DNA from 2 places in the Escherichia sp. B1147 genome. Region 2 is predicted to be linked to the other one. Evidence: predicted binding sites of a transcription regulator. Region 2 holds the regulator's gene; the other holds the start of a gene.
What was found. The regulator LexA, encoded in region 2, represses DNA repair genes until DNA is damaged. The targets are predictions, from matches to a motif close to TNCTGTATGTACATACAGNA.
Positions count from the first base shown of each region.

Region 1: metR (HTH-type transcriptional regulator MetR) is a predicted target of LexA. The motif match lies at 8,430-8,449, and genes of this name have one in related genera.

Region 1 covers NZ_LFHY01000026.1:63,353-74,441, reverse strand. Annotated here, with positions in the region: gene A9180_RS21875 (2-dehydro-3-deoxygalactonokinase) at 1-394, shown strand, start outside; gene A9180_RS21870 (2-dehydro-3-deoxy-6-phosphogalactonate aldolase) at 384-1,013, shown strand; gene A9180_RS21865 (Bug family tripartite tricarboxylate transporter substrate binding protein) at 1,038-2,012, shown strand; gene A9180_RS21860 (tripartite tricarboxylate transporter TctB family protein) at 2,029-2,535, shown strand; gene A9180_RS21855 (tripartite tricarboxylate transporter permease) at 2,548-4,038, shown strand; gene udp (uridine phosphorylase) at 4,221-4,985, opposite strand; gene A9180_RS21845 (dienelactone hydrolase family protein) at 5,247-6,062, shown strand; gene metE (5-methyltetrahydropteroyltriglutamate--homocysteine S-methyltransferase) at 6,102-8,363, opposite strand; gene metR (HTH-type transcriptional regulator MetR) at 8,481-9,434, shown strand; gene bioP (biotin transporter) at 9,322-10,221, opposite strand; gene yigL (sugar/pyridoxal phosphate phosphatase YigL) at 10,297-11,089, opposite strand, start outside.
Region 2 covers NZ_LFHY01000003.1:55,316-66,404, reverse strand. Annotated here, with positions in the region: gene tyrB (aromatic amino acid transaminase) at 1-696, opposite strand, end outside; gene alr (alanine racemase) at 949-2,028, opposite strand; gene dnaB (replicative DNA helicase) at 2,081-3,496, opposite strand; gene A9180_RS01565 (quinone oxidoreductase) at 3,579-4,562, shown strand; gene pspG (envelope stress response protein PspG) at 4,726-4,968, opposite strand; gene dusA (tRNA dihydrouridine(20/20a) synthase DusA) at 5,103-6,098, opposite strand; gene zur (zinc uptake transcriptional repressor Zur) at 6,254-6,769, shown strand; gene A9180_RS01545 (CsbD family protein) at 6,811-7,020, opposite strand; gene dinF (MATE family efflux transporter DinF) at 7,136-8,461, opposite strand; gene lexA (transcriptional repressor LexA) at 8,534-9,142, opposite strand; gene dgkA (diacylglycerol kinase) at 9,252-9,620, opposite strand; gene plsB (glycerol-3-phosphate 1-O-acyltransferase PlsB) at 9,791-11,089, shown strand, end outside.

The sequences.
Region 1 (11,089 bases), on a different contig from region 2:
CGAGCCGCACTGGGATGCCTTTGCCCATGGGCTGACAGCGGCGCTTGAGCATCATCAGACCGGATTATTATCGACGCTGTTTTCGACCCGTTCGCGCCTGCTAACTGATAATCTTACGCCGTCCTCACAGGGCGATTACCTTTCCGGGTTACTGATAGGCCATGAATTATGTGGTCTGGCATCCAGTTTGCTGCGTGATTTACCCGCCACAACACCGATCGCCTTAATCGGTAGCGCCACCCTGAACAGCCGCTATTCACGGGCGTTCAGCCATGTTTTTCCCGACAGACAGCTACACGCCATTCCTAATGCTACTGAACAGGGATTATGGCGAATCGCCCACGCTGCCGGGTTACTCTCCACCAACGCCAGGGAATGTACTCATGCCATTTAATACTCTTTTGCAAAAAACCGGGTTAGTCGCCATTTTACGCGGCGTGAAACCGGATGAGATTGTCGCCATCGGTGAAAAGCTGTATGCCGCCGGATTCCGCCTGATTGAGATCCCCATGAACTCGCCGGAGCCGTTGCAAAGTATCAGTTTACTGCGCGATGCCCTGCCTAAGGACTGCCTGGTCGGAGCCGGCACCGTGCTTTCGGTAGAGCAGGTGGTCGCGGTTAAAGAGGCTGGAGGCCAGATTATCGTGATGCCGCATTGCGATACTGCGGTGATCCGTCGCGCCCGTGCGCTGGGTATGTATTGTGCGCCTGGCGTCGCTACGCCCACCGAAGCTTTTGCTGCCATTGAACATGGCGCCAATGCTATCAAGCTGTTTCCGGCGGAACAAATTACGCCAGAAGTCACTAAAGCCTGGCGTGCAGTTATTCCGCAATCCGTTCCGATGTTACCGGTTGGTGGTATCACACCGGAAACCATGGCGCGTTATCTGAGCCACGGCGCAAACGGCTTCGGTTTGGGGTCTGCGCTATATCGCCCCGGCATGACGCCAGAACAGGTCTATGAAAATGCAGTACTGTTTATGAACGCATGGAACGATTTAAATAACAAGTAACTGATAAATAAGGATATAAAAACAATGATAAAACATCTTACCTTACCGAAAAAAATGGCTGCAATGGTACTTCTTGCAGGCGCTGCCCTCAGCACTGCGCCTGTACAGGCGGCTTCCTGGCCAACCAAACAGATCGAGTTAGTCATACCCTACGCTGCCGGTGGTGGTACGGACCTGGTGGCCCGCGCCTTTGCTGATGCCGCCAAAAACCATTTACCCGTCAGCATCGGGGTTATCAATAAACCTGGCGGTGGTGGAGCTATCGGCCTGAGTGAAATCGCCGCTGCCCGCCCTAACGGTTACAAAATCGGTTTAGGTACGGTTGAACTGACCACCCTTCCCAGCCTCGGAATGGTGCGTTTTAAAACAAGCGACTTCAAACCCATTGCCCGTCTGAATGCGGATCCGGCGGCTATCACCGTCCGTGCCGATGCGCAGTGGAATAGCTATGAAGAATTTATGACTTACGCCAAAGCGAATCCCGGAAAAGTACGCATTGGTAACTCAGGCACCGGAGCTATCTGGCATCTGGCGGCAGCTGCACTGGAAGACAAAACGGGCGCAAAGTTTTCTCATGTCCCGTATGACGGCGCAGCCCCTGCCATTACAGGCCTGTTAGGCGGGCACATTGAAGCGGTTTCCGTAAGCCCAGGAGAAGTTATCAACCATGTGAAAGGCGGCAAGCTGAAGACACTGGTGGTGATGGCGGATGAGCGAATGAAAACCATGCCTGACGTCCCGACATTAAAAGAGAAAGGCGTTGATCTCTCCATCGGCACCTGGCGCGGCCTGATTGTGTCGCAAAAAACGCCGCAGGATGTGGTGGATGTTCTGGCAAAGGCAGCAAAAGAGACGGCTGAAGAGCCTGCATTCCAGGATGCACTGCAAAAGTTGAATCTCAACTATGCATGGCTTGATGGTGCCAGCTTCCAGACCCAAATCAACGAGCAGGAAAAGTACTTTGACGAGCTGCTGACTCGCCTGGGCCTGAAAAAATAATCCCGAGGTACGGTCGATGAACACAAAACAGTCTGTTGCTCAACTCGCCGTACCGCACCGCAAGCGCCTTTCATCCACTGTGGTGGTGGCGCTGTTACTTTGTGTGGTTGCTGGCGCGGTGATGATTAATGCCGCTGATTTTCCAGCAACTGCCATTGAAACGGATCCCGGTGCAAGTGCCTTCCCTACTTTCTATGCCTGCGCCCTGATTGTACTCGCTGTCTTACTGGTGATACGCGATCTTTGGCTGGCAAAACCAGAACCTTGCGCCAACGCGCAGGAAAAACCGGCATTCAGGAAAACGGCAACGGGAATTGCGGCAACCGCGTTTTATATTGTGGCGATGAGCTACTGCGGTTATCTCATTACTACTCCTGTTTTCCTCATCGTCATTATGACGTTGATGGGCTACAGGCGATGGGTACTCACACCGGGTATTGCGCTGCTGTTAACGGCAATCCTCTGGTTGCTGTTTGTCGAAGCGTTACAGGTGCCATTGCCTGTCGGCACATTTTTCGAATAACAGGGGCCAGCAATGTTTGAAAGTGAACTTTTAACTCAGGGCTTATCGACATTACTCAATAATCCTCAGGCGCTGCTGTTTGCCACGTTTGGGGTGATGCTGGGGATTGTGATTGGCGCCCTGCCCGGTTTAACAGCGACCATGGGTGTGGCGATTTTGCTGCCTTTCACCTATGGCATGGAGCCCGTTTCTGGCTTGTTGATGATTTGCGGCGTCTTTTTTGGTGGTGTGTATGGTGGTTCTATCACCGCTATTTTGCTCAAAATTCCCGGAACGCCTGCCGCCGCTGCCACCGCCATTGACGGTTATGAGCTAACGAAACAGGGAAAAGCCGGGCTGGCGTTGAGTGCCGCCACGTTCTCTTCCTTTAGTGGCGGAACGATCAGCATCATTGTGCTGATGTTTCTCTCTCCGGTGCTTGCCAGTTGGGCGTTGAAATTTAGTGCCTCAGAGTCCTTCGCCCTGGCAACTTTTGGGTTGAGTATTATTGCCAGTATTTCCGGTGAGTCATTGATTAAAGGGCTGATTGCCGGGGTTGGCGGATTGCTGATCGCAACGATAGGTCTTGATCCTATGGGCGGCTTTCCTCGTTTTACGGGCGGATTTGTGGAGCTGATGAATGTGCCATTTATCCCAGTGATGATTGGTTTATTCGCTGCTTCAGAAGCATTCCGCTCTATGGAGCAAAATCAGCATATTCGTCAGGGCGCGAAGGTGGCTATCGGCAGTCTGTTACTGCCCTGGCAAACGCTACGCCGCATCGCATTAACCATTTTGCGATCATCGGGATTAGGGGTTTTTATCGGCATGATCCCCGGTGCAGGGGCGGATATTGCGGCTTTTGTTGCCTATAACGAAACTCGTCGTTTCAGTAAGACACCAGAAAACTTTGGTAAGGGTGAAATTAAAGCTGTGGCTTCCTGCGAGGCAGGCGCGAATGGCTGCACCGGTGGCGCATTGTTACCTATGTTAACGCTGGGGATCCCAGGCGATGCGGTAACCGCCATCATGCTGGGCGCGTTAACGTTACAAGGGATGCAGCCAGGCCCGCTGATGTTTACCGACCACGGCGATATGGTTTATACACTGTTTGTCGGCATGATCTTCTGTTACTTCATGTTGTTAGTGCTTGGACTGCTCTCTCTGAAAGTCATCGGTAACGTCGTGAAAATCCCCGGCAATATTCTCACGCCGATGATCCTCGCACTTTGTGTTGTCGGGACTTATGCGCTAAACAACAGCCTATTTGACGTGGGCATTATGTTAATTGCGGGCGTGGTGGGCTATTTCATGCAGAAAGGGGGATATCCGGCGTCGCCAGTGGTCCTGGCATTGATTATGGGGCCAATGGCGGAAAGTAATTTTCGCCGCGCGCTGTCGCTTTCAGGGGGGTCACTCGACTTTCTGTATACCCGACCGATTACCCTGGCATTGCTGACTCTGGCAGCCTTTACGTTACTGACGCCAATAATCCGCAAAATTATGCGCTTACGGCGTCAGTAATTGATATCGCTCCCCGAAGTTGGGGAGTGTGAGACTGATGACAAACGCTAAATTGCCTGATGCGCTACGCTTATCAGGCCTACCTAAGAAATGCAATATATTGAATTTGCATACTTTTGTAGGCCGGATAAGGCGTTCACGCCGCATCCGGCATGAATAAATCGCATTTTATCAACAAGTTGTCATTTCAGCAGACGACGCGCCGCTTCCACCACGATTTTCACCGCATGGCTTTCGGTTTGTTTCATCGTCTCGGCATTCGGGATTTCTTGCTGGGTGCGGTTAACGATAACGCCCGCCACCATACCCGCACGCAGGCCCTGGCTTGCGCACATGGTCAGCAGGGTTGCAGATTCCATTTCATAGTTCATCACGCCCATCGCCTGCCACTCTTCCATAGAACCTTTAAAGTGACGAACTACGCGACCAGAGTAAGTATCGTAACGTTCCTGACCTGGGTAGAAGGTATCAGAAGAAGCAGTCACACCAACGTGGGTAGTGGCGCCAATGGATTTCGCCGCTTCAACCAGCGCAGTCGTACATTCAAAATCAGCGACAGCCGGGAACTCCAGCGGAGCGAAGTGCAGGCTCGCGCCATCCAGACGAACAGATGCTGTAGTGACCAGTACATCACCAACATTAATATGCGGCTGAATAGCGCCAGTCGTACCGATACGCAGGAAGGTGCGAATGCCCAGCTGTGCCAGTTCTTCAACGGCAATAGAAGTAGACGGACCGCCGATACCGGTAGAGCAGACAATAACAGGTTTACCATCCAGCTCTGCGCGCCAGGTGGTGAATTCGCGGTGAGATGCCAGCTTAACCGGCTTATCCATCAGCGCGGCGATCTTTTCCACACGATCCGGGTCGCCAGGGACGATGGCAAGCGTAGCCCCTTGTAAATCGTTTTTAGTGAGGCCGAGATGAAAAACATCAGACTTGGACATATACAACTCCTCTGTGAATCGGTTTAGTCAGAAGAAGCAAAAAGACACTTTACCGAAGGATTTAACATTTTTTCGTGACACCCATCACCATGACGCAAATGCGTTGCATACATTTACTTGATAAAAGTGATTTAAATCACATAAATAACTCTTTACCGTGTGTTGTTGCATAAAAGATGAGCCGATTCAGGCAATGTGATTTGTTGCATGCTGACTATAGTTAACATTGCGCAAAATTTTTATAAGGGTACGGAGAATACCATGGCAACAACACAACAATCTGGATTTGCACCTGCTGCATCGCCCCTCGCCTCGACCATCGTTCAGACTCCGGAAGATGCGATTGTCGCAGGGTTCACCTCTATCCCTTCGCAAGGGGATAACATGCCTGCTTACCATGCCCGCCCAAAGCAGAGCGATGGCCCACTGCCAGTGGTCATTGTAGTGCAAGAAATTTTTGGCGTGCATGAACATATCCGCGATATTTGTCGCCGTCTGGCGCTGGAGGGGTATCTGGCTATCGCACCAGAACTCTATTTCCGCGAAGGCGATCCGAATGATTTCGCCGATATCCCGACACTGCTCAGTGGTCTGGTGGCAAAAGTACCTGACTCACAGGTGCTGGCCGATCTTGATCATGTCGCCAGTTGGGCGTCCCGCAACGGCGGCGATGTCCATCGGTTAATGATCACCGGATTTTGCTGGGGCGGACGCATCACCTGGCTGTATGCCGCGCATAATCCACAGTTAAAAGCCGCAGTGGCGTGGTACGGCAAGCTGACGGGCGATAAGTCGCTGAATTCGCCGAAACAACCTGTTGATATCACAACCGATCTTAACGCGCCGGTTCTCGGCTTATATGGCGGTCAGGATACCAGCATTCCGCAGGAGAGCGTCGAAACCATGCGCCAGGCGCTGCGGGCAGCGAACGCGAAAGCAGAGATTATCGTGTACCCGGATGCAGGACATGCGTTCAACGCCGATTATCGCCCGAGCTATCATACTGAATCGGCGAAAGATGGCTGGCAGCGAATGCTGGAATGGTTCAGGCAGTATGGTGGGAAAAAGTCACTGTAATGAGAAAAGGCCGGGTGGTGTTGCCACCCGGTTTGGATTTTATCCCCGACGCAAATTCTGCGCCGCCTGCACCATATTCGCCAGTGCCGCGCGGGTTTCTGGCCAGCCGCGCGTTTTCAGGCCGCAGTCCGGGTTTACCCACAGGCGTTCTGCCGGAATGCGTTTTGCCGCTTTCTTCAGCAGGGATTCAATCCATTCCACGCTCGGTACGTTTGGCGAGTGAATGTCATAGACGCCTGGACCGATTTCATTCGGATAATCAAACTCTTCGAACGACTCCAGCAACTCCATGTCGGAACGCGAGGTTTCGATAGTGATGACGTCTGCATCCAGCGCCGCAATCGAATCCATGATGTCGTTGAACTCGCAATAACACATGTGAGTGTGGATTTGTGTCTCATCCTTCGCCACAGCGGCGTTGATACGGAAAGCCTCCACGCCCCACTGGAGATAGGCGTCCCAGTCACTACGACGCAGCGGTAAACCTTCGCGCAGTGCCGGTTCGTCAATCTGGATGATGCCAATTCCAGCGGCTTCCAGGTCCGCCACTTCATCACGCAGCGCCAGCGCAATCTGTTTAGCGATGGTTTCACGGCTGACATCTTCACGCGGAAACGACCAGCAGAGAATCGTCACCGGGCCGGTCAGCATCCCTTTTACCGGTTTGTCGGTCAGCGATTGGGCGAACGATGCCCACTCAACGGTGATCGGCGCCGGGCGGCTAACGTCACCAATGACAATCGGCGGCTTCACGCAGCGGGAACCGTAGCTCTGTACCCAACCGTTTTGCGTAAAGACAAAACCATCCAGGTGCTCGCCAAAGTATTCCACCATGTCATTACGTTCAGCTTCGCCATGCACCAGCACATCCAGACCTAAACGTTCCTGCTCAACAATGGCCTGCTTGATATGTTCCGCAATGCCCGTGCGGTAGTTATTGGCGTCGAGATTACCCTTTTTGAAATCCAGACGCAGGGTACGAATTTCTGTGGTTTGCGGGAAGGAGCCAATAGTCGTGGTCGGCCATGCGGGCAGTTTAAAACGCGCACGCTGGGCTTCAGCACGCACTTCATAAACATTCGCACGCTGACTGTCCTGGGCGGTGATCGCCGCCAGACGCTTTTCTACTGCCGGATTATGTACACGAGTAGAGTGACGACGCGCCTGAATCGGAGCGCTCCACTCTGCCAGAGCTGCCGTGTTACCACTGTTCAACGCATCGCGCAGCAGCGCCAGTTCGTGACATTTTTGCAGGGCGAAGGCAAACCAGCTTTTTACTTCTGCATCAAGACGCGTTTCCACGCTCAGGTCGATGGGGCTGTGCAGCAACGAGCAGGAAGAAGCGACCCACAAATCACGTTTGCCGACAATGTCCTTAATTTGCGCATATTTCTCGGTGAGATCGGCACGCCAGACGTTACGACCATTGATAAGGCCAGCAGACAGCAGCCAGTCAGAAGGCAGGCGCTTGTGCAGTTCTGCTACATCATCTTTTCCATGAACGAGGTCGACATGCAGCCCCTGAACAGGCAGCGCCGTAATCGTGTCGAGGTTTGGCGTTACACCTTCAAAATAGGTGGTCAGCAGCAGTTTCGCCTGCCCCTGCAGTGCATCGTAAGCGGGTTTGTATGCGTCCAGCCACGCTTGTGGCAGTTCCAGTACCAGCGCAGGTTCGTCGATCTGTACCCACTCAATACCGCGTTTTGCCAGTTCTGCCAGAACCTGCTGATAAACCGGCAGGATGTCGTTCAGCAGGCTCAGGCGATCAAACTGCTCACCTTTCACTTTACCCAGCCACAGGTAGGTAATCGGCCCCAGCAGCACAGGCTTGACCTTGTGGCCCAGCGCCAGCGCCTCATCCACTTCCTCCAGCAACTGAGTCCAGGTCAGTTTGAACTGCTGCCCTTTAACGAACTCCGGCACCATGTAGTGATAGTTGGTGTTAAACCATTTGGTCATTTCCGCCGCCGCAGCAGGTTCGCCAGTCGGCGCACGCCCACGACCAATACGGAACAAGGTGTCGATATCCACCGAACCATCTTTGTTCTGATGACGCGGAGGAACGTTACCCAGCAGCAGGCTGGTGGTCAGAACATGATCGTACCAGGCAAAATCGCCCACTGGCAGCAGGTCGATACCCGCTTGCTTTTGTTGATCCCAGTGACGAGCACGTAATTCACGCCCTACTGCCAGCAGTTCTTCACGCGTGGAGTTCCCCGCCCAATAACTCTCTTGCGCTTTTTTCAGCTCGCGACGCAGGCCAACGCGAGGGAAACCGAGGGTGTGATTAAGAGTTGTCATTATATGCCCCTTGTGGAATTTTTAGTATTTAGACGTCCAGATGTTTACACATCCATATTTGCCAGTTACTGTATATTCCTCAAGCGCAAATTATTCATGCCGAAGTGAAGGACTTTCATGATCGAAGTAAAACACCTGAAAACGCTACAAGCGTTGCGGAACTGCGGCTCGCTCGCAGCCGCTGCGGCGACGTTGCATCAGACGCAATCCGCCCTGTCTCACCAGTTTAGCGATCTGGAACAACGCCTTGGTTTCCGGCTATTTGTGCGTAAAAGCCAGCCGCTACGCTTTACACCGCAGGGGGAAATCCTGTTGCAACTGGCAAACCAGGTACTGCCGCAAATCAGTCAGGCACTGCAAGCCTGCAATGAACCGCAGCAGACGCGCCTGCGCATTGCCATCGAGTGTCATAGCTGTATTCAGTGGCTGACGCCTGCGTTAGAAAATTTCCATAAGAACTGGCCGCAGGTTGAGATGGATTTTAAATCGGGCGTAACGTTTGACCCGCAGCCCGCATTGCAACAGGGCGAACTGGATCTGGTGATGACCTCCGATATTCTGCCGCGCAGTGGCCTGCATTATTCGCCGATGTTCGATTATGAAGTGCGTCTGGTATTAGCTCCTGACCATCCACTGGCGGCAAAAACGCGTATTACACCGGAAGATCTCGCCAGCGAGACGCTGCTGATTTATCCGGTGCAGCGCAGCCGACTCGACGTCTGGCGCCATTTTCTGCAGCCCGCAGGCGTTAGCCCGTCGCTGAAAAGCGTCGATAACACCTTATTGTTGATTCAGATGGTTGCCGCGCGGATGGGCATTGCCGCCCTGCCGCATTGGGTGGTGGAGAGTTTTGAGCGCCAGGGTCTGGTAGTAACCAAAACCCTGGGTGAAGGCTTGTGGAGCCGACTGTATGCCGCAGTGCGCGATGGCGAGCAGCGTCAGCCGATTACGGAAGCGTTTATTCGCTCGGCACGCAATCACGCCTGCGATCATCTGCCGTTTGTGAAGAGCGCGGAGCGACCCACTTACGATGCACCCACAGTGAGGCCAGGATCACCAGCGCGCCTGTAATAAACGTTGGCCAGTGCGGCTGTTGGTGCCAGATAGCCAGGTTAACCAGCAGCCCTGCCGGAACATGCATATTATTCATAATGCCCAGCGTTCCGGCGTCAACCTGAGTCGCGCCGTAGTTCCACATAAAGTAGCCAATACCGGAAGCCACCACGCCAAGAAACACCAGAATGCCCCATTGCAGCGTGGTTTGCGGCATTTTCTGCGCATTACCCAGCAATGACCATGCAATCACCGCCACCAGGAACGCGCCGAGATAGAACCACGCAAAGGCGTTGTGCTGCGGCATCAGGCGAGTTTCCATCAGGCGTTTGTAACCCACCATGCCGATGGCAAAAGTGATATTGGAGAGTTGCACCAGCAGCAGGCCAGTCCAGAAATGGTTGGTGACTTGATCGTAACGAATAATTCCGGCGCCAATCACCGCCAGCAAGGCGCTAAAGGCATAGCCCCAGCGCAGACGGCGCTTGCTCATAATGTCATAAATCAGCGTGATGTAGAGCGGTGTCAGCACGGTAAACAATAGCAGCTCGGAAACCGTCAGGTAGAGATAAGCACGGAAACTCAGCATATACATCACGCCAAGCTGCATCGCGCCCACCAGCATATACAGGCCGACCGTTTTCAGGCTATTACCACGGGTGCGCAGAAACGGCAGGAAAACGAGCGCCGCCAGCCCAACGCGCACCAGCACCGCAAAATAGCTGTCGACGTGGCCCGCAAGGTACTCGCCATAAAAACTAAAGGAGAAGGCCCACAGGATAGTGGTGATGATAAGTAGCGCCACAATGGAAAACTCTTTGATTAACGAGTATCCATTGTAGCGAAGTATCAGGTTGACAACTGACCAAATAAAGAACTGTTACGATAAATAGAGCTTACGCAGATAATGCGGCACCGCGTCTTCGGCGTTGGTACCAATCACTTCCAGTTCCGGATGCAGATCTTTCAGTCGTTGATGCGCACTGCCCATGATGCAGCCTTTACCCGCCATCGACAGCATTTCGGCGTCGTTCATTCCATCACCAAAGGCAATGCAATCTTGCAGGCTGTAGCCCAGTTTCTTCGCTACCGCTTCCAGGGCATGGCCTTTTGAAACGCCGCCAGCCATCACTTCCAGGCAGGTTAAGGTTGAGAAACTGACGTTGACGCGATCGCCCCAGCGAGCGTTAATCGCCTGCTCCAGCGGCAGCAGTTTTTCATGGGAATCACTGGTGAAGAACACTTTGCTGACGCCTTCTGGTTCCAGCAATCCCGGCTCATACAGCGCGTAATTGAACACCGCTTCTTTGAAAAAGCGCATCTCCTCCGGGCGGTGGCGATTCATAAACCATTCGTCGTCGCGATAAACGTTAGTAATGATCTCCGGGTTGTCGTTGACCACACCAAACAGGTCGCTGGCAATGTCGCGATCCAGGTTATGAGCAAAAATCAGATTGCCATCCAGATCGTGAACGCGCGCGCCGTTGGAGGTGATCATGTAAGACTTAATCTCCAGATTATCGCGAATTTGCCCCACATCGACGTGGTGGCGACCGGTCGCAAACACAAAGTTGATGCCGCGCGCGGTAAGTAGCTTCAGCGTTTCTTTGGCGTAAGGGGATAACGTATGGTCGGGAGAAAGTAACGTGCCATCTAAATCAGACGCAACAACC
Region 2 (11,089 bases):
GATCGCGCGAATGGCGTAGGCATCTTCTTCCATACCGGCACCAAATCCTTGATAGGCAATATCGAGGAATGGGATAAGTTCGCGTGCTTTGAGAATTTCAATCACCGCGTCCCATTGGTCGTTGGTGAGATCGGCGCCCGTTGGGTTATGACAGCACGGATGCAGCAGCACAATGCTGCGGGCAGGTAATGTTTTCAGCGTCGCCAACAGGTCATTAAAACGCACACCGTTGGTTGCTTCATCATACCAGGGGTAAGTACTCACTTCGAATCCAGCTCCCGCGAATATTGCCACATGGTTTTCCCAGGTGGGATCGCTGACCCAGACGCCTGATTCCGGGAAGTAGCGTTTCAGGAAGTCAGCGCCCACTTTCAATGCCCCCGAGCCGCCAAGCGTTTGAATGGTTGCTACGCGCTGTTGTTGCAGTACCGGATGGTCGGTGCCAAACAGCAGCGGCGCAATGGCATGGCGATAGCTGGTAAGCCCTTCCATTGGCAAGTAAAGCGAAGCACCGTGAGGCTGCGCATTCAGACGCGCTTCTGCTTCTGCCACGGCTTTTAGTTGCGGAATAATCCCGTCTTCGTTGTAGTACAGACCGATACTCAAATTCACTTTGTCGCTGCGAGTGTCTTCTTTAAAACGCTCCATAAGCGAAAGAATCGGGTCGCCAGCGTAGGCGTCAACTTTTTGAAACACGCGATGGTTCTCCAGGTTTACGGGCAGGTGGTTAAAACACAATAAACCGGAAGATGGCGAAGATCGAGAGGATGTTCAGCGGCGAACGACAATTAACAACGGAGTAAGACTGATGGCAAACGCAAAACCGCCAGATGCCTGGCGTTTATCATGCGTTGCAAGAATATCAATTTATTGAATTTACAAGATATTATGGGCCGGATAAGACATTAACGCCGCATCCGGCACAGACAATCAACTATTGCAGAACGATTAATCGACGTATTTCATCGCGACCCTTGACGTCAGGCGCGTGATAAGTTCGTAAGCACTCACTTTTGTTATTTCAGCGATACGCTCTACGGGCAAACCTTCGCCCCATAAAATGACCTGATCCCCGGCTTTATCCTGCGCCTGCGGGCCTAAATCAACGCAGATCATATCCATCGCCACGCGACCGACAATCGGCACTTCGCGACCATTGACCAGCACCGGAGTACCAGACGGTGCAGCACGCGGATAACCATCGCCATAGCCCATTGCGACTACGCCGAGACGGGTATCACGTTCGCTAATCCAGGTTCCGCCATAACCTACCGGTTCACCCGCTTTATGCTCGCGCACGGCAATCAGGCTGGAGGTCAGTGACATCACCGGCTGGCAGCCGAAATCGGCACCGGTGGAGCGATCTTCCAGTGGCGACACGCCGTAAAGAATGATGCCCGGGCGCACCCAGTCAAAATGCGACTGTGGCCACAGCAAAATGCCACCTGACGCAGCAATCGAACGCTGACCCGGTTTGCCTTCGCAAAAGGTGTTGAAGATATCGAGTTGTTTTTCAGTTGCGCCACATTGCGGTTCATCAGCACGAGCAAAGTGACTGACAATATTCACCGGCTGACGGACGTTTTTACATTGCGTAAGACGATGATAAAACGCCTCGGCTTGTTCCGGCCTGACGCCCAGACGGTGCATACCCGTATCGAGTTTCATCCAGACGGTAACCGGCTCTTCCAGGCTAGCCTCTTCCAGAGCTGCGAGCTGTTCTTCGTTATGCACAGCAGTGTGAAAATGCTGGGCAGAAATTGTCGGCAGATCTCTGGCGTCAAAAAAGCCTTCGAGCAGCAACACAGGTTTGGTGATTCCTCCCGCCCGGAGTCGCTGGGCTTCTTCGAGACGGGCAACGCCAAAGGCGTCGGCATCAGGAAGCGTTCGCGCGGTTTCAAGAAGACCGTGACCATAAGCGTTCGCTTTCACCACCGCAACCATTTTACTGGCAGGTGCCAGTTCACGAAGACGTTGCAGGTTGTGTCGCAGAGCGCGGCGGTTAATCACTACAGTTGCCGCTTGCATTTGTGTTCCTTGATAAGTGTTTGCTTTAATTACCTAATACATAAAATAATTATTATTCGTCGTCGTACTGCGGCCCCGCGTAGTTGTCGAAGCGCGACCATTGACCGTTAAAGGTCAGGCGTACCGTCCCGATTGGGCCGTTACGTTGTTTACCGATAATAATTTCCGCGATGCCTTTCAAATCACTGTTCTCGTGATAAACCTCATCACGATAGATAAACATGATCAAGTCTGCATCCTGCTCGATGGAGCCAGATTCACGCAAGTCGGAGTTGACCGGGCGTTTGTCGGCACGTTGTTCCAGAGAACGGTTCAACTGGGACAGGGCCACCACCGGCACGTTCAGTTCTTTCGCCAGAGCTTTCAGCGAGCGGGAGATTTCTGCAATTTCCAGCGTACGGTTGTCGGAAAGTGACGGCACACGCATCAGCTGCAGGTAGTCGATCATGATAAGCCCGATGCCGCCATGCTCACGGGCAATGCGACGCGCGCGCGAGCGCACTTCCGTTGGCGTCAGACCGGAGGAGTCATCGATATAGATATTACGTTTTTCGAGCAAAATGCCCATCGTGCCGGAAATACGCGCCCAGTCTTCATCATCCAGTTGCCCGGTACGGATTTTGGTCTGGTCGACGCGCGACAGCGACGCCAGAGAACGCATCATAATCTGTTCCGATGGCATCTCCAGTGAGAAGATAAGCACCGGCTTATCCTGCAACATCGCCGCGTTTTCGACGAGGTTCATCGCAAATGTCGTTTTACCCATCGACGGACGCGCTGCGACGATAATCAAGTCCGACGGCTGCAAACCGGCAGTTTTTTTGTTGAGATCGTCATAGCCGGTGTTTACCCCGGTCACGCCATCGTGCGGCTGCTGGAACAATTGCTCAATACGCGCCACGGTAGCGTCGAGCACATCGGCGATGTTCTTCGGACCTTCATCTTTATTGGCGCGACTTTCGGCAATTTTAAAGACGCGGGATTCAGCAAGGTCGAGCAAGTCTTCACTGGTGCGTCCTTGCGGATCAAAACCAGCTTCGGCAATCTCGTTAGCAACCGAGATCATCTCACGGACAACAGCACGTTCGCGTACGATGTCAGCATAAGCGCTGATGTTCGCTGCACTTGGGGTATTTTTTGACAGTTCTGCCAGATAAGCAAAACCACCGACGCTATCAAGCTGCCCCTGACGCTCCAGCGATTCCGCCAGAGTTATCAGGTCTATCGGTCTACCGCCTTCCTGCAAACGCGCCATTTCGGTAAAGATATGGCGGTGCGGACGGGTGTAGAAATCGTCTGCCACTACACGCTCGGCCACATCGTCCCAGCGTTCGTTATCCAGCATTAAACCGCCCAACACCGACTGCTCCGCTTCGATCGAGTGCGGAGGCACTTTCAGCCCGGCAACTTGTGGATCGCGTTCGCGGGGTTCAGCCTGCTGTTTGTTGAAGGGTTTATTTCCTGCCATAGTGAATGGAGTTACCGAGATAAAGAATGGGTCGAAACTTTACCATATGAAGCAGACCCTGACGATACGTTCTGGAGGACACATGGCAACACGCATCGAATTTCACAAGCACGGTGGTCCGGAAGTACTACAAGCCGCAGAGTTTACTCCTGCCGCCCCGGCAGAGAATGAAATCCAGGTCGAAAATAAAGCCATTGGCATTAATTTTATCGACACGTATATCCGCAGCGGCCTTTATCCGCCGCCATCGCTGCCCAGTGGATTAGGGACAGAAGCAGCTGGCATAGTGAGCAAAGTCGGCAGCGGCGTGAAACATATTAAAGCGGGCGATCGTGTGGTTTATGCGCAGTCAACGTTAGGGGCTTACAGTTCTGTGCATAACGTTAATGCCGATAAAGCGGCAATTCTGCCAGCGGCGATCTCTTTTGAGCAAGCGGCCGCGTCGTTCCTGAAAGGATTAACAGTTTATTATCTGCTGCGCAAAACGTATGAAATCAAACCTGACGAACAGTTCCTGTTCCATGCGGCTGCTGGTGGCGTGGGCTTAATTGCCTGCCAGTGGGCAAAAGCCTTAGGGGCAAAACTTATTGGCACCGTCGGCAGCGCGCAAAAAGCACAAAGCGCCTTAAAAGCAGGCGCATGGCAGGTGATTAACTATCGCGAAGAGAATCTGGTCGAGCGGTTAAAAGAGATTACCGACGGCAAGAAAGTGCGCGTAGTGTACGATTCCGTGGGCAGAGACACCTGGGAACGGTCGCTGGATTGCCTGCAACGTCGCGGTTTAATGGTCAGTTTTGGCAACTCATCAGGCGCGGTTACCGGCGTTAACTTAGGCATTCTCAATCAGAAAGGCTCGCTATATGTAACGCGCCCTTCCCTGCAAGGTTATATCACCACGCGGGAGGAGTTAACTGAAGCCAGTAATGAGCTGTTTTCATTGATTGCCAGTGGCGTAATTAAAGTGGATGTCGCGGAACAACAGAAATATCCGCTGAAGGATGCGCAGCGTGCGCATGAGATTCTGGAAAGCCGGGCGACACAGGGTTCCAGCTTACTGATTCCATAAAGAAATTGGGCTTCCACCTGGGAAGCCCTTTCTTTTATAGTTCGGCTGTATGTAGGGTACAGCACGATGAATCTGTTAGAGGCGCAATAGTGACAGATTTGATAATCAATTCCTATTTTGTTCTAAGGATAAAACCTGAGGTTGTGATCATCCGCACAATCCCTTAGTAACGCCAGCGGTCATAACGCTGATATTTCGGCACTTTTGGCGCTTTAATCGCCTTGATCACCCACACTACTGCAATTGCCAATAACAGCCACGGCAGCAACTTAATCATCAATGCCAGCATACCGCCGAGGAACATAATGGCCGTCGCCACAACCAGCGCGGCGATAATGCCCAGCAACGAAACGCCGGTGACCATCAACATGACAAAAAAGCCAATCACAAAAAGTAGTTCCAGCATGATGTTCTCCCAAATATGAAATCTCTTGCAGCCATTACAAGAATCATGCCAAAACATAATATGTTGATTTATAAAAAATATGCCCCGCGGCGATGCGCAGGGCATGGTGAATTTGACTACTTTGTGGTGAAAAATTAACGCTTATCTGCCACCAGTTTGAGCGCATGTTCCAGCACGTTAATGTCAGCGCCCGCTTTATGGGCATTTTCACTTAAATACCGCCGCCACTGACGCGCGCCAGGAATCCCCTGGAACAGCCCCAGCATATGCCGGGTGATATGGCCCAGATACGTTCCCTGGCTGAGTTCACGCTCAATGTACGGGTACATGGCGCGCACCACTGCCACCGGGTCAGCATCGGTATCCGAGGAACCAAATATCTCTCGATCCACCGCCGCCAGAATGCCTGGATTTTGATATGCCTCGCGCCCCACCATCACGCCATCCATATACTGCAAATGCACCTTAGCCTCTTCCAGTGACTTGATGCCGCCGTTAATCGACATTGTCAGATGCGGGAAATCACGCTTCAGTTGATAGACGCGCGGGTAATCGAGCGGTGGGATTTCACGGTTTTCTTTCGGGCTTAAACCAGAAAGCCAGGCTTTACGCGCATGGATGATAAACATCTCGCATTCACCTTTGCCGGAAACGGTGTTGATGAAATCACAGAGAAATTCATAGCTGTCCAGGTCGTCAATGCCAATACGCGTTTTCACCGTCACTGGAATCGATACTACGTCGCGCATCGCTTTTACGCAGTCGGCTACCAGTTGCGCATTGCCCATCAGGCATGCGCCAAACATGCCGTTCTGTACCCGGTCAGATGGACAACCGACGTTCAGATTGATTTCATCGTATCCGCGCGCTTCTGCCAGTTTTGCGCACTGTGCCAGCGCCGCCGGATCGCTACCGCCCAACTGCAACGCCACCGGATGCTCCTCCTCACTGTATGCCAGGTAATCACCTTTACCGTGAATAATCGCCCCCGTGGTTACCATTTCGGTATAGAGCAACGTATTGCGGGAAAGCAGACGCAGGAAATAACGGCAGTGTCTGTCCGTCCAGTCGAGCATAGGAGCAATAGAGAAACGGTATGCGGGATAAGCGGTTTGTGATTCTTCTGACATGGCGATTTTTTAAGCATCTGGTGAATTGGGGGCGCTACTATAGCATAACGAATATGCGATCAGGCAATGTGACAGCTTCGACGCCCGGTTGTCGGCGTTTAAGTGAGAATTATGGTAAAGTAAGGACATTCTTAACCCCACTTTCGAGGTGCACAATGGAAAAGACCACAACGCAGGAGTTATTGGCGCAGGCTGAAAAACTCTGCGCGCAGCGTAATGTGCGCCTGACTCCACAACGTCTCGAAGTGCTGCGCCTGATGAGCCTGCAAGAAGGGGCTATCAGCGCCTACGATCTACTTGATTTGCTGCGCGAAGCCGAGCCGCAGGCCAAGCCGCCGACAGTTTATCGCGCGCTCGATTTTCTGCTTGAACAAGGTTTTGTGCATAAGGTGGAGTCCACCAACAGCTATGTGCTCTGCCATCTGTTCGATCAGCCTACGCATACTTCAGCCATGTTTATTTGCGATCGCTGCGGCGCGGTTAAAGAAGAGTGTGCGGAAGGTGTGGAAGACATCATGCATACGCTGGCGGCAAAAATGGGGTTTGCCCTGCGGCATAATGTGATTGAAGCACATGGACTCTGTGCGGCATGTGTGGAAGTTGAAGCGTGTCGTCATCCTGAACAGTGCCATCATGACCACTCTCTTCAAGTGAAAAAGAAACCCCGCTAAGAGGGCGTACATCCTTGTACACGTCGGGCAGGAGGGATTAATTACCAACGGTAATCATGGCGTTTTTCCCAGCTATCAACCTCTTTTTCTGCCTGATCTTTCTGGTAACCGTAACGTTCCTGGATTTTACCCACTAACTGGTCACGTTTGCCTTCAATGACCGTCATGTCATCATCGGTCAGTTTGCCCCATTGCTCTTTCACTTTACCTTTGAACTGTTTCCAGTTACCGCCGACTTCGTCTTTATTCATATTCAAATCCTCATCGTTAGGTGGTGAATGAGAGTACGCTCACTTTTCTTCTGAACGTGGGATTAAGTGTAGTCAGGAATCTGGCTTAGGATTATTTATTCAGAATTTTTAACCGTCACGCTCCGGCAAACCAGGTTCCGTTACGCCAGTGACGACGCCAGATAGCAGCCAGAGAAAGCCCGCGCAGCGCCAGAAAGACGGTTAACGCCAGCCATAAACCATGGTTACCCAACCACGGCAACGTCAGTAGAGTTAAAGCAAACCCTGCTGCAGCGACTGCCATACTATTGCGCATTTCGGCAGCGCGTGTTGCGCCAATAAACATACCGTCCAGCAGATAACACCAGACTCCCACCAGCGGTAAAATAACCTGCCAGATTAGGTAGCGATCGGCCAGATTCTGGATCTGCGTTAACGACGTTAGCAACGCGATGATATATTCACCCGCCAGCAAATAAACCACCGAAAACAACAGTGCCACGATCCCCGACTGGCGGCATGCAGCGCGCCAGACATCCAGTAACTGGCTACCGTCGCGCGCGCCATACGCCTGACCGGAGTGGGCTTCAACGGCATAGGCAAAACCATCCAGCGCATAGGCGGTAAAGGTGAGTAGCGTCATCAGAACCGCGTTGACGGCGATAATATCGCTCCCCAGTCGCGCGCCAAGAACTGTTATTGCGCCAAAACAGAGTTGCAGCAGCAGTGATCTCAGCATAATGTCGCGGTTAAGCGCCAGCAAACGTCGGAAGTTTCCTCGCCAGGCTGTTTTCAGCATTTCGCCGGAGATACCGCGTAGTTTGATGATTTTACGCACCATGAGCAGGCCAATAAGCAACGTCGCATATTCGGCAAGCACTGTTGCCAGCGCCGCGCCTTGCACGTTCATATGCAGCCCCATCACCAGCCAGACATCCAACACAATGTTGAGGATATTGCCAACCACTAACAAAATCACTGGCGCGCGGGCATATTGCACGCCGAGCAACCAGCCGAGCAGCACCAGATTCGCCAGCGACGCAGGCGCGCTTAACCAGCGGATTTCAAGAAAGCGCCGCGCCTGTTCCAGAACCGCTTCGCTACCGCCAACAATATCCAGCGCCAGCTCGATAATCGGCGTACGCAGTAACGCAATCAACACTCCGGCCCCCAGTGCCAGCAGCAACGGCTGCACCAGCGCACGCGCTAATGCCTGAGGATTTTTGGCACCATAAGCCTGTGCAGTAAGCCCGGTAGTGCTCATACGCAAAAACAGCAACAGCATAAAGAGAAAACTGGTCGCCGTTGCGCCAACCGCCACGCCGCCCAGATAAACCGGGCTATCAAGATGACCAATGACCGCCGTATCAACCAGCCCCAGCAAGGGAACGGTGATATTGGAGAAAATCATGGGTAAGGCGAGATGCCAGAGTGCTTTATCAGATGAAGTGAGGAATGCCATGCAGACAAGCCTGATGAAGAGAGATTAAAAACAAACCGCGATGCCAGGCGGCATCGCGGTATCAGAGATAAATTACAGCCAGTCGCCGTTGCGAATAACCCCAACCGCCAGCCCTTCAATGCTGAAGCTCTGCTGACGAAGGTCAACGACAATTGGTTTAAACTCGCTATTTTCTGGCAGAAGCTCGACTTTATTGCCCTGTTTTTTCAGACGTTTAACGGTAACTTCGTCATCTATACGCGCGACAACAACCTGACCATTACGCACATCCTGGGTTTTATGCACCGCCAGCAAGTCGCCGTCCATAATGCCGATATCTTTCATCGACATCCCACTGACGCGCAGCAGGAAATCGGCATTCGGTTTGAACAGGGAAGGATCGACCTGATAATGACCTTCAATATGCTGCTGCGCCAGAAGCGGTTCACCGGCAGCCACACGACCTACCAGTGGCAATCCTTCTTCCTCTTCCTGCAACAGACGAATCCCGCGCGATGCGCCGGAAACAATTTCAATCACGCCTTTGCGTGCCAGCGCCTTCAGATGTTCTTCTGCCGCATTTGGGGAACGGAACCCCAAACGCTGCGCGATTTCCGCACGCGTCGGCGGCATACCTGTCTGGCTGATGTGATCACGGATGAGATCAAACACCTCTTGTTGCCTGGCCGTTAACGCTTTCATTCCGCCCCCTGGGTGTATATACAGTTATGCTGTGAGTATATACAGCAAAAGGTGATTTTGGAACCATAAACTGCACAATAAACCAGAGATTTATCGAATTCTGGAAGCGTCATCCAAAATGCGACCATAACAGAATGCACCAGGTAATCACGGCGACGATAATGGCGATCAGCACCGCGGCGGAGCCCATATCTTTCGCCCGCCCGGAAAGCTCATGGTATTCAGAACCAATACGGTCAACCACCGCTTCGATGGCACTATTGAGAATTTCCACAATCATCACCAGCATGACAGAACTAATAAGCAGTACGCGGGTTATTGCATCCACATCCAGCCAGCAGGCAATGACCACTGCCAACAACACCGCCACGCCTTCCTGACGGAATGCCGCTTCGTTGATCCATGCGGCACGTAAACCTTTCCAGGAATAGCCAGCGGCTTTGATAATTCGAGTGAATCCAGTGGTATTATTGGCCATCGAAAGAACCTTTTTACATTATGAGCGTCAATATCAGTGTACCGTTGAATCCGAAGATTACGGTTAGCGTAACGTCGCGCGAAACATAAGCGGATACCACAGAATTTCCCATGACTTTCTGCTATCCTTCCCGCGCATTAGCATTATTAACCAGAGGCTTTACATCGTTTATGTCCGGCTGGCCACGAATTTACTACAAATTACTGAATTTACCATTAAGCATCCTGGTAAAAAGCAAGTCTATTCCGGCAGATCCTGCCCCGGAACTGGGACTCGATACCTCTCGTCCAATTATGTACGTTTTACCGTACAACTCAAAAGCGGATTTGCTGACGTTGCGCGCCCAGTGCCTGGCGCACGATCTGCCTGACCCATTAGAGCCGCTGGAAATAGACGGCACGTTACTGCCACGCTATGTGTTTATTCACGGCGGGCCGCGTGTTTTCACCTATTACACGCCGAAAGAAGAGTCCATTAAGCTGTTCCACGACTATCTCGATCTGCACCGTAGCAACCCGAATCTGGATGTGCAAATGGTGCCAGTATCGGTGATGTTTGGTCGTGCGCCGGGGCGTGAAAAAGGTGAAGTGAATCCACCTCTGCGCATGCTCAACGGCGTGCAGAAATTTTTCGCCGTGTTATGGCTCGGTCGCGACAGTTTTGTGCGTTTCTCTCCGTCAGTTTCGCTGCGCCGCATGGCTGACGAACACGGCACGGATAAAACCATCGCCCAAAAACTGGCGCGCGTGGCGCGTATGCACTTTGCCCGCCAGCGTCTGGCTGCTGTGGGGCCGCGTCTACCCGCTCGTCAGGATTTGTTCAATAAACTGCTCGCCTCGCGCGCCATTGCCAAAGCGGTAGAAGATGAAGCGCGCAGCAAAAAAATCTCCCATGAAAAAGCGCAGCAGAACGCTATTGCGCTGATGGAAGAGATTGCGGCGAACTTCTCTTACGAGATGATCCGCCTGACTGACCGTATTCTGGGCTTCACCTGGAACCGACTTTATCAGGGCATCAACGTCCATAACGCCGAGCGCGTTCGCCAGCTGGCCCACGACGGTCATGAGCTGGTGTATGTGCCTTGCCACCGTAGCCACATGGACTACCTGCTGCTTTCTTACGTGCTGTATCACCAGGGGCTGGTGCCGCCGCATATCGCCGCCGGGATCAACCTGAACTTCTGGCCTGCCGGGCCGATTTTCCGCCGTCTGGGGGCATTCTTTATTCGCCGTACTTTTAAAGGCAATAAACTTTATTCCACCGTTTTCCGTGAGTATCTCGGCGAGCTGTTCAGCCGTGGTTATTCCGTCGAGTACTTTGTGGAAGGTGGTCGTTCCCGTACAGGCCGTTTGCTGGATCCGAAAACCGGTACGCTGTCGATGACTATTCAGGCGATGCTGCGTGGTGGTACACGTCCGATTACGTTGGTTCCGATCTACATCGGTTATGAGCACGTCATGGAAGTGGGT